DNA from 2 places in the Stenotrophomonas pigmentata genome. Region 1 is predicted to be linked to the other one. Evidence: riboswitches for the same ligand, from Rfam matches in the RefSeq annotation. Region 1 holds a riboswitch; the other holds the start of a gene.
What was found. Region 1 has a riboswitch for cobalamin ahead of btuB (TonB-dependent vitamin B12 receptor). Riboswitches for the same ligand answer to the same signal wherever they lie in the genome.
Positions count from the first base shown of each region.

Region 2: another riboswitch for cobalamin. It lies ahead of Q5Z11_RS01330 (ribonucleoside-diphosphate reductase subunit alpha); the one in region 1 lies ahead of btuB (TonB-dependent vitamin B12 receptor).

Region 1 is NZ_CP130832.1:826,559-831,595, reverse strand. Features, by position in the region: gene cobS (adenosylcobinamide-GDP ribazoletransferase) at 1-263, opposite strand, end outside; gene Q5Z11_RS03710 (histidine phosphatase family protein) at 260-847, opposite strand; gene cobT (nicotinate-nucleotide--dimethylbenzimidazole phosphoribosyltransferase) at 844-1,914, opposite strand; cobalamin riboswitch at 2,199-2,435, shown strand; gene btuB (TonB-dependent vitamin B12 receptor) at 2,551-4,422, shown strand; gene Q5Z11_RS03695 (TonB-dependent receptor domain-containing protein) at 4,525-5,037, opposite strand, start outside.
Region 2 is NZ_CP130832.1:336,245-341,281, forward strand. Features, by position in the region: gene Q5Z11_RS01320 (VWA domain-containing protein) at 1-59, shown strand, start outside; gene Q5Z11_RS01325 (DUF2884 family protein) at 216-1,025, opposite strand; cobalamin riboswitch at 1,296-1,512, shown strand; gene Q5Z11_RS01330 (ribonucleoside-diphosphate reductase subunit alpha) at 1,784-4,093, shown strand; gene Q5Z11_RS01335 (ribonucleotide-diphosphate reductase subunit beta) at 4,239-5,037, shown strand, end outside.

The DNA of each region.
Region 1 (5,037 bases):
AAAGCATCGGCGACATCGCCGAGGCCATCCAGATGCAAGGCGCCAGTCACCCATACCCACATCAACAAGGTCAGCGCACCTGCCAGCCATGGCCGATCCGACAGGCCATACAGCGGCAGTGCCAGCAGCACGCCGATGATGGCGCCAACCAAGGGGTAGTACACCGCTGACCTGCTCAGATCTTCCTGGCGGAAGTCGCGCACCTGTGGCGTCGGCAACCGGGTCAGGAACTGGATGGCAAGGATCAGGCGGCGTCCAATCATGGTTGTCGCAACTCCAGCAGTTCACCCCACAACTGGCCGTCTTCGCCGCGCTCCACGCGCAGGCGTACACGGGTGCCGTAATCGATGCGCATCGCCCACAGCGAGGACAGGCTCATCCCACAAACCCGCGACACCACCAGCCGCAATACACCGGCATGGCTGACCACCAGCACCGGTTGACCATCACCATCATCTTCGTCCACCAGACGATGCAGCTGCGCTTCCACACGCGCCTGGAACTGCTGCCAGGATTCGCCATTGGGCGGCACCACATCGTGCGGTTCGCTGTAGAAGCCAGCAAGCTGTTCGGCAGGAACTTCATCGAAATGCAGTCCGTCCCAATCGCCGAAATCGAGCTCGGCCCAATCCGGGTGGATCTCGCAGAACTGGTTGCTGCCGGCCACCAATGCATGCGCGGTATCCAGCGCGCGCCGACGCGGCGAGGTGATCACCCGGCTCCAGCCAATGCCGGCATGGCAGCGGTGCAAGGTGTCCATCGCGCCATCGATCAAGGGCGGATCGGTGCGTCCGTCCAGATGACCGGCACGTCCAGTGGAGGCGTGCCGCATGAGATCGAGAATCATCGGCCACCACCGCGATCGGCAACGGCCGCTTCGGCGAACGTGGCCATGCTGTTGTGCAGGGCACAGGCCATGCGTACCAGCGGCAAGGCCAGCGCGGCACCGGAGCCTTCGCCCAGGCGCAGGTCCAATGACAGCAGCGGCTGCGCCTGCAGGGTTTCCAGCAGGCGGATATGACCGCGCTCAGCCGACTGGTGCGAGAACAGCAGCCACGGCCGCAGGCTCGGGTTGATGCGCACTGCCGCCAATGCCGCCGCAGAGACGATGAAGCCATCCACCAACACCGGAATACGGCGCTGCGCGGCGGCGATCATCGCCGCGCCCAGCGCCGCGATCTCCAAGCCACCGACCCGCTGCAATGCCGCGCAGCCGGGAGATTCGGCGGTGCTGATCGCTTCGCCATGCAGGCTCAACGCACGTGCGATCAGGTTCTTTTTCTGCACCATGCGCACCGCGTCCAGCCCGGTGCCAGCACCAACCAACTGATCGAGTGACATCTCGCCAAGCGCGGCAGCCACGGCGCTGGCAGCGGTGGTGTTGCCGATGCCCATCTCGCCGAGCACCAGCAGATCCGCGCCGTCGGCACAGGCAGCTTCCACCGCGCGGCGACCCGCATCGAACGCAGCCTCCAGATCCTCGACCGACATCGCCGGACCGGTGCTGAAATCCGCCGTGCCATGCAGCGTTTTGGCGCTGACCACTCCGGCAATCGCGGCGGTGGCGCGGCTGCCCACATCCCAGACATGCAGCGGCAAGCCAAGCTCGCGTGCGAGCACTGCAATGGCGGCGCCACCAGCGGCGAAGTTGTGCAGCATCTGCACCGTCACTTCGGCCGGGTAAGCCGATACGCCTTGCGCGGTGACGCCATGGTCGCCAGCAAACACAATCACCGGCACACGTAGCGCCGCGGGTTGATCCACGCCCTGCAGCGCGGCCAGTTCCACCGCCAGCGCCTCCAGGCGGCCCAGGGCGCCTTCCGGCTTGGTCAACTGGCGCTGGCGCAGCAGGGCGCGCTGCCGGTATTCCTGCGAAGGCTGGCCGCAGGCCTGCCCGTACCATGTTTCTGTCACGACACTTCCGATACTGCGTTTGCAGCGCGCATTCTAGCCATTCAGCAACAGCGCTGCGCAGGGCGGCGCCGCCAGCCAGCAGTCAGCCGCAACAAGCGCACAACCGTAGCCCGGATAAGCACAGCGCACCCGGGGAACGAGATTGCGACACCGGTGCAGGCCTGCAGCGTTATGAGCTCCCCGGGCGCGCTGACGCTTGCCCGGGCTAGGTTGAGCCGCGCTTGCAGACACTGCGCTATGCCGGCCGTTGCCGCCCGTTCCGGCAGCGCTGACAGCAATGGCTTAGAATGCGCGCACTTTCAGGTGACCGCCCGGCATTGCCGGTCGGTTGAAACGGGAAGCCGGTGCCGCGCATTGCTGGATCTCCAGCATGTCGCCATTCCGGCGCTGCCCCCGCAACGGTAAGCAGGACAAGACCAGGCATACCGCCACTGTGCTCGACACGGGAAGGCGCCTGGACGGAAGCGGCACATGCCGCCTCGCCTGCGAGTCCGGAGACCGGCCCGAAAGCCGACTGGTTGCGATGCGGAGGGCATGGCGGCGGCTGTAGCGCCGTGTGCGCCGCCTCCGTCTTCTCCCTCTTCTGGCAGCCTTCCCCATCCGCCTGCGCGGGAGCGTGCAGGCCCAGGAGCTTCCATGAAACTGTCTTACCACTCTCTTTCGCTCGCCCTTGCCCTCGCACTGCCGGGCGTTGCCGCCGCGCAGAATGCACCGACCGAGCTGGACGACGTCACCGTCACCGCGACCCGTACCCCGGTCTCCATCGAGAACAGCGTAGTGCCGGTGCAGGTCATCGACCGTGCGCAGATCGACCACAGCCAGGCCAACTCGCTGCAGGACCTGCTGCGCGGCCGCGCTGGCCTGGACTTCGCCAACCAGGGCGGCAACGGCAAGATCACCTCGCTGTTCCTGCGTGGCAGCAACTCCAACCAGGTGCTGGTGCTGGTCGACGGCGTGCGCGTTGCTTCCGCCACCAGCGGCATGGCCGCACTGCAGGACCTGCCGGTCGACCAGATCGAGCGCGTTGAGATCGTGCGTGGCCCGCGTTCGAGCCTGTACGGCTCCGAGGCCATCGGCGGCGTGATCCAGATCTTCACCCGCAACGCTGGCAAGGGCCTGCAGCAGAACCTGGCGATCACCGCCGGCAGCAACAACCTGCGTCAGGTCAGCGCCGGCTTCAGCAACCGCGGTGAGCGCGGCTGGATCTCGGCCCAGGGCGGCTACCAGGAAACCGACGGCATCAACGCCTGCCGCGGCACCGCCGCTGGCTGGGGCGCTGGCTGCTTCGCCGATGAGCCGGACCGCGATGGCTACCGCAACACCTCCATCAACGTGCGCGGTGGCTACGCCCTGACCGACACGCTGAGCCTGGAAGGCCATGTGCTCAACGCCGACAGCTTCAACGAATACGACGGCAGCATCTTCGGCGGCAACGAAGCCGACAACCGCCAGCAGGTCTTCGGCGCCAAGCTCGCCTGGGCTGCATCGGAGCGCTTCAACCTGAGCGCGCAGGTTGGCCGCAACCGCGACGAAGCCGACAACTACTTCGCTGATGCCAGCACCGGCACCCGCAGCTTCGCCAGCGCCTTCGATACCCGCCGCGACACCGCCAGCGTGCAGGGCGACTTCACCATCGCCGAAGGCCAGCAGATCACCGCCGGTGCCGATTGGCAGAACGACAAGGTCACCAGCTCCACCGCTTTCGACATCGACCAGCGCGACAACCTTGGCGTGTTTGCCGAGTACCAGGGCCAGTTCGGCGCGCACTCGCTGCAGGCCAGCGTGCGCAATGACGACAACGAGCAGTTCGGCAACCACACCACCGGCAGCCTGGGTTACGGCTTTGCCTTCGGTAACGGCTTCCGCCTGACCGCCAGCGCCGGCACCGGCTTCAAGGCACCGACCTTCAACGACCTGTACTACCCGGGCTTCAGCAACCCGAACCTGAAGCCGGAAGAATCCAAGAGCCTGAACCTCGGCATCGCGCAGTACGCCGACAACTGGAACTGGACCTTCAACGCCTATGAAACCCGCGTCGACCAGCTGATCGGCTATGACAGCAACTTCGACCTGGTCAACGTTGCCGAAGCCCGCATCCGCGGCGCCGAGCTGACCGGCTACCTGTCGCTGGCCGGCTTCGACATCAACGCCCAGGCCAGCTTCACCGACCCGCGCGACCACACCTCCGGCGCTGCCACCTATGACAACCTGCTGGCCCGCCGCGCGCGCACCAGCGGTCGTCTGGACGTGGACAAGAGCTTCGGCCCGCTGCGCCTGGGCGTAACCGCTGCAGGCAGCGGCCACCGCTTCGACAACGCTGCCAACAGCGTGCGTCTGGCTGGCTACGGCACCGTTGACGTGCGTGTCGAGTACGCCATCAACGATGCATGGAGCCTGCAGGCCAAGGCCGCCAACGTGTTCGACCGCGAGTACGAAACCGTCGCCTGGTACAACCAGCCGGGCCGCGAGTACCAGCTGACCCTGCGTTACAACAGCAAGGCCAACTGAGTCGGCGAAACCGCAGCGTCGCTGCGGTTTCCATCAGGCTGAAAACAAACAGGGCCGACGGTCATTCCGTCGGCCCTGTTCTTTTGCACCCAGCGAAGATCGTCAGAGCTTCATGCGCAGACCGATGTTGAAGGTGCGGCCAAGCACGTCATACACCGCGGCCTGGTAGCCGCTCTGGTTGAAGCCGGCACCGCCGGCCTCCGCGCCCGGCACACGCGGCGGCGCGCGATCGAAGGCGTTGTTGAGACCGCCGAACACGCTGAATTTCGGCGTGAACTGATAGCTGGCGTAGAAATCGCTGTAGAAGGTATTGCCTGCCCACTCGCGCTCATACGCGGCAGTTGAAGTATTGCTGCCACGCATCTTCGAAACATGCCGCAGGGTCCAGTAGACGCTGAGCTTGGGATTCGACCAGCCGGTGCGCACCGTGCCCTTCCACTTCGGCGTGCCCCAGAGCGTGAGGTAGTCCCACGCATCGTCAGGATTCTGCGGGTCGGCGACGAACTTGCGTTCCAGCGTACGGCCATAGCTCAGGTCAACCAGAATGCGACCAGCATTGGAACCCGCTGCCCCGCCCAGGTCGTAAAACCAATTGGCATTGATATCGACACCGCG
Region 2 (5,037 bases), 490 kb from region 1:
TGGACAAGCTGGTGGTGAAGCTGGTGCGCGAGGAGCTGGCGCAGTTGCCGAAGGGCTGAGCTGTGCTCCCTCCCTTTGGCGAAGCCAAGGGGAGGGTTGGGGAGGGGGAGGCTTTTGTGGCCAAAGCCGGGTCCTGTAGTGCCGAGCCATGCTCGGCATGGGCTTTACCGGTAATGCCTCTGCCGAGCATGGCTCGGCACTACCAAGAGCGGGTTTTACCGTGCTGGTAACGGAATGCTGTCGTCCTGGCCTTGCTCGCGCGCCGCCATCTTCGCGCTATCACCGCTCACCTGCATCATCTGCAGCGGCTGGCCATCAAGACGGAACTCCAATGCCTGCTGCAAGAGGTCCAACGCCTGCACCTGCGCGCACAAGGAACGTGCGTGCTGCTCCAAAGCGATGGTGCGGCCCTGCAGCCGCTGCTCCAGTTCGGCGTCGAGTTTGTCGGTGCGTCGTTCTAGTCGTTTCTCGCCGCCGGTGAACACCGCCCACAGCACACTGCGAGCGATCGAGCCGCTCAAATTCTCGGCAGCCGCTTCCACCCGCGACTCGAAGCCTTCGTCGAACAAGTCCTGCTCCCAGCGGCCGCGGCCGATGGTGGTATCGACGAAGCGTTCGGCTTCCTTGCGCAGCTTGCGGACCTTGCGTGAGTTGGCGTCGCCGGTCAGGGCTTCGTAGACCGCATCCAGGGTGTCGAAGCTGATGCCGACAGATTCCTTGGCGATGCCGGTCACCGCCGGCATCAGCCGGCGCACGCCATCCTCCAGTGCGCGCAGCCGTTGTGCATCTTCCGCTGAGACCGTCTGCATCCGGTTGTCGATGCTCAGCTGGCCGTCATGGAACACGATCTCGCGCATCGGCAGCGTATCGCGACGCAACCAGATACCGCCGCCGTCGACCAGCACGTTGTAGTCGGTGGACACACCGCACTGGTCGGCAGACAGCTCCGGCGCCTTGACCGTGCCTGCCTGGGCGGCCAGCGGCAGCAGCAGGGCAAGCGAAGTGGCGATGGGCAGCAGGCGCATGGCGGCGAGCTCGTGGCAGGAGGATGTCGCCAGCTTGGCCGCTCGCGGCAAGGGCTGCGCCGGCCGGAAGTCACGTCCCGAAATTTCATCAGAAATTTACGTTATCAAGTCAGGTGGTTTTCCTACAAAAAAACTCTGCAAAAGGCTTGACTGCGCATGCCGTTCGAGCAGGTTCCGGTGTCCGGTCCGGGCGCCAGACAGTCCAAGCCTTGTGCCACAAGGCTTGGCAAAGAAATACTAGATTTGGTGTTGACCCTGTAATACACCCCCACTATCTTGTGCTCCGTCGGTTCTGGCGGAATTTTCCGTCGGATTAATAGGGAAGCCGGTGATGCCTTCAAGGCTAGTCCGGCACTGCCCCGCAGCGGTAATTGGGAACGACCCCGCCAACAGCACTGAGGCACAGGCCTTGGGAAGCGGCGGAGTAGGAGAAGGCCCCCGCCTTCCTGCCCATGAGTCCGAAGACCTGCCGACAGCCACGCGATGCACACCGCGTGGTGCCGGCTGCGGTGTCTTCGAGGGGAAGACGGCTGGTGACGTGGTGCCGTGGCTGCTGCCGACCCTGGGTCGTGCGCTGTCGCGGCTGCTGCGACGCCGTCCTTCCATGCTCGCTGCTCCGTACCGGCTCTGCTTCCTGCGCGGGCAGGAGCTGCGTGCATAACGTTTGCAAGGACACCATCGTCGTGACTGCCACTCATACTGACGTCGCTCCGGCTGAAGCCGGTTTTGAACTGACCCCGCCGCCGACCGCCACCGCCATGAGCGTGACCAAGCGCAATGGCAGCACCGAGCCGGTAGACCTCAACAAGATCGTCCGCGCCATCCAGCGTTGCTGCGAAGGCCTGCACGCGGTGGACCCGATGCGGGTTGCCACGCGCACCATCTCCGGCCTGTACAACGGTGCCAGCACCCAGGAACTGGACGAGCTGTCGATCCGTACCGCCGCCCTGCTGATCGGCGAAGAGCCCGAATACGGCCGCCTGGCCGCACGCCTGCTGGCCAACTTCATCGGCAAGGAAGTCTCCGGCCAGGAAATCCATGCGTTCTCGCAGTCGGTTGGCCGTGGCCACGAAGTGGGCCTGATCAACGACCGCCTGCTCAACTTCGTGCAGGTCAATGCACGCAAGCTCAACGACGCGATCGATCCGTCCTATGACCTGAACTTCGATTACTTCGGCCTGCGCACCATGTATGACCGCTACCTGCTGCGGCATCCGCATTCGCGCAAGGTCATCGAAACCCCGCAGCAGTTCTTCCTGCGTATCGCCAGCGCGCTGAGCGAGGACGTGCCCGAGGCACTGGCGCTGTACCAGCGCCTGGGCAGCCTGGACTACCTGCCGTCCAGCCCGACCCTGTTCAACGCCGGCACCAGCCACGAGCAGCTGTCCTCGTGCTTCCTGCTGGACTCGCCGCAGGATTCGCTGGAATCCATCTACGACCGCTATGCCGACATCGCCCAGCTGTCCAAGTTCAGTGGTGGCATCGGCGTCAGCTATACTCGCGTGCGTTCGCGCGGCTCGCTGATCAAGTCGACCAATGGCCACTCCAACGGCATCGTGCCGTGGCTGAAGACGCTGGATTCCTCGGTGGCTGCGGTCAACCAGGGCGGCAAGCGCAAGGGTGCGGCCTGCGTCTACCTGGAAACTTGGCACGCTGACATCGAGGACTTCCTCGAGCTGCGTGACAACGCCGGTGATGACGCGCGCCGCACGCACAACCTCAACCTGGCCAACTGGGTGCCGGACCTGTTCATGCAGCGTGTCGAAGCCGACCAGGAATGGTCGCTGTTCGATCCGCGCGTGGTGCCGGAGCTGACCGACCTGTTCGGTCCGGCCTTCGAGCAGGCCTATGTGCAGGCCGAAACCCAGGGCAAGGCACGCAAGACCGTGTCGGCACGCAAGCTGTACTCGCGGATGATGCGCACCCTGGCCGAGACCGGCAACGGTTGGATGACGTTCAAGGACAAGTGCAACCTGGCCAGCAACCAGACCCTGCGCGCCGGCAACGTGATCCACCTGTCCAACCTGTGCACCGAGATCCTGGAGATCACCTCCAACGACGAGACCGCGGTCTGCAACCTGGGCTCGATCAATCTCGGCAACCACCTCGACGCACATGGCGATTTCGATTTCGAGAAGCTGGCCGAGACCGTGCGCCTGGCCGTGCGCCAGCTTGACCGCGTCATCGACCTGAACTTCTACCCGATCGAAACCGCCCGCCGCGGCAACCTGCGCTGGCGTCCGGTCGGCCTGGGCTGCATGGGCCTGCAGGACGTGTTCTTCCGCAAGCGCCTGGCCTTCGACTCCGCCGAAGCACGTACGCTGTCGACCAAGATCGCCGAGACCATCTATTTCCACGCGCTGGAAGTGTCCTGCGAACTGGCCCAGGAACGCGGCAAGCACCCCTCGTTCAACGACACCCGCGCCGCCCACGGCGAGCTGCAGTTCGATGCCTGGAACGTGGTGCCGGACGACGTCGAGCGTTGGGACGCACTGCGTGAGCGCATCAAGCAGCACGGCCTGCGCAACTCGCTGATCATCGCGATCGCGCCGACCGCGACCATCGCTTCCATCGCCGGTTGCTACGAGTGCGTCGAGCCGCAGGTGTCCAACCTGTTCAAGCGCGAAACCCTGTCCGGCGACTTCCTGCAGATCAACCGCCACCTGGTTGCCGAGCTGAAGCAGCTGGGCCTGTGGACGCCGGAAGTGCGCGATGCGATCAAGCTGGCCGACGGTTCCATCCAGAGCCTGCAGCAGATCCCGGAAACCCTGCGCCACATCTACCGCACCGCATGGGAACTGCCGATGCGTTCGCTGATCGACATGGCAGCTGCACGTGGTGCCTATATCGACCAGTCGGCCTCGCTCAACCTGTTCATGGAAAGCCCGAACATCGGCGCGATGTCGTCCATGTACATGTACGCCTGGAAGCAGGGCATCAAGACCACGTATTACCTGCGTTCGCGTCCGGCTACCAAGATCGCCAAGACCACGGTCAGCAGCTACACCCCGGTGGAAGCCGTGGCCTGCTCGCTGGAAAACCCGGAAGCCTGCGAAGCCTGCCAGTAAAGCTCAAAGCCCCTCTCCCGCCTGCGGGAGAGGGGTTGGGGTGAGGGCGCTCTTGAAAGCACGTAGCGCCAACCCCCAGGAACCAACCCTCATCCGGCGCTACGCGCCACCTTCTCCCGCAGGGAGAAGGGAAAGGAGATCCAACATGTCCGATTCCCCCCGTCAAATGCTGCTCGATCCCGGTTTCGAGCTGACCCTGCGTCCGATGCGTTACCCGGACTTCTACGAGATGTACCGCAACGCCATCAAGAACACCTGGACGGTGGAGGAGATCAATTTCCAGATCGACATCACCGACCTGCACCAGAAGATGTCGCCGGCCGATCAGCACCTGATCCATCGCCTGGTCGCGTTTTTCGCCACCGGCGACTCGATCGTGTCGAACAACCTGGTGCTGAACCTGTACCAGCACCTCAATGCGCCGGAAGCGCGCATGTACCTGTCGCGCCAGCTGTACGAAGAAGCGCTGCACGTGCAGTTCTACCTGACCCTGCTGGACAACTACCTGCCGGATCCGGAAGAGCGCTTCAAGGCCTTCGCCGCGGTGGAGAACATCGACTCGATCAAGAAGAAGGCTGCGTTCTGCTTCAAGTGGATCGATGCGCTGCAGGAAACCAAGCGCCTGGAAACCCGCGACGACCGTCGCCAGTTCCTGCTCAACCAGATCTGCTTCGCTGCCTGCATCGAAGGCCTGTTCTTCTTCGCTGCGTTTGCCTATGTGTACTACTTCCGTTCGCGCGGCCTGCTGCCGGGCCTGGCCTCGGGCACCAACTGGGTGTTCCGCGACGAGAGCTGCCACATGGAGTTCGCGTTCGAGTGCGTGCGCAAGATCCGCGCCGAAGAACCCGACCTGTTCGACGCGAAGATGGAGCAGGAGGTCTACCAGATGCTGGAAGAGGCCATCGACTGTGAAGTGCAGTTCGCCGAGGACGTGCTGTCCGGTG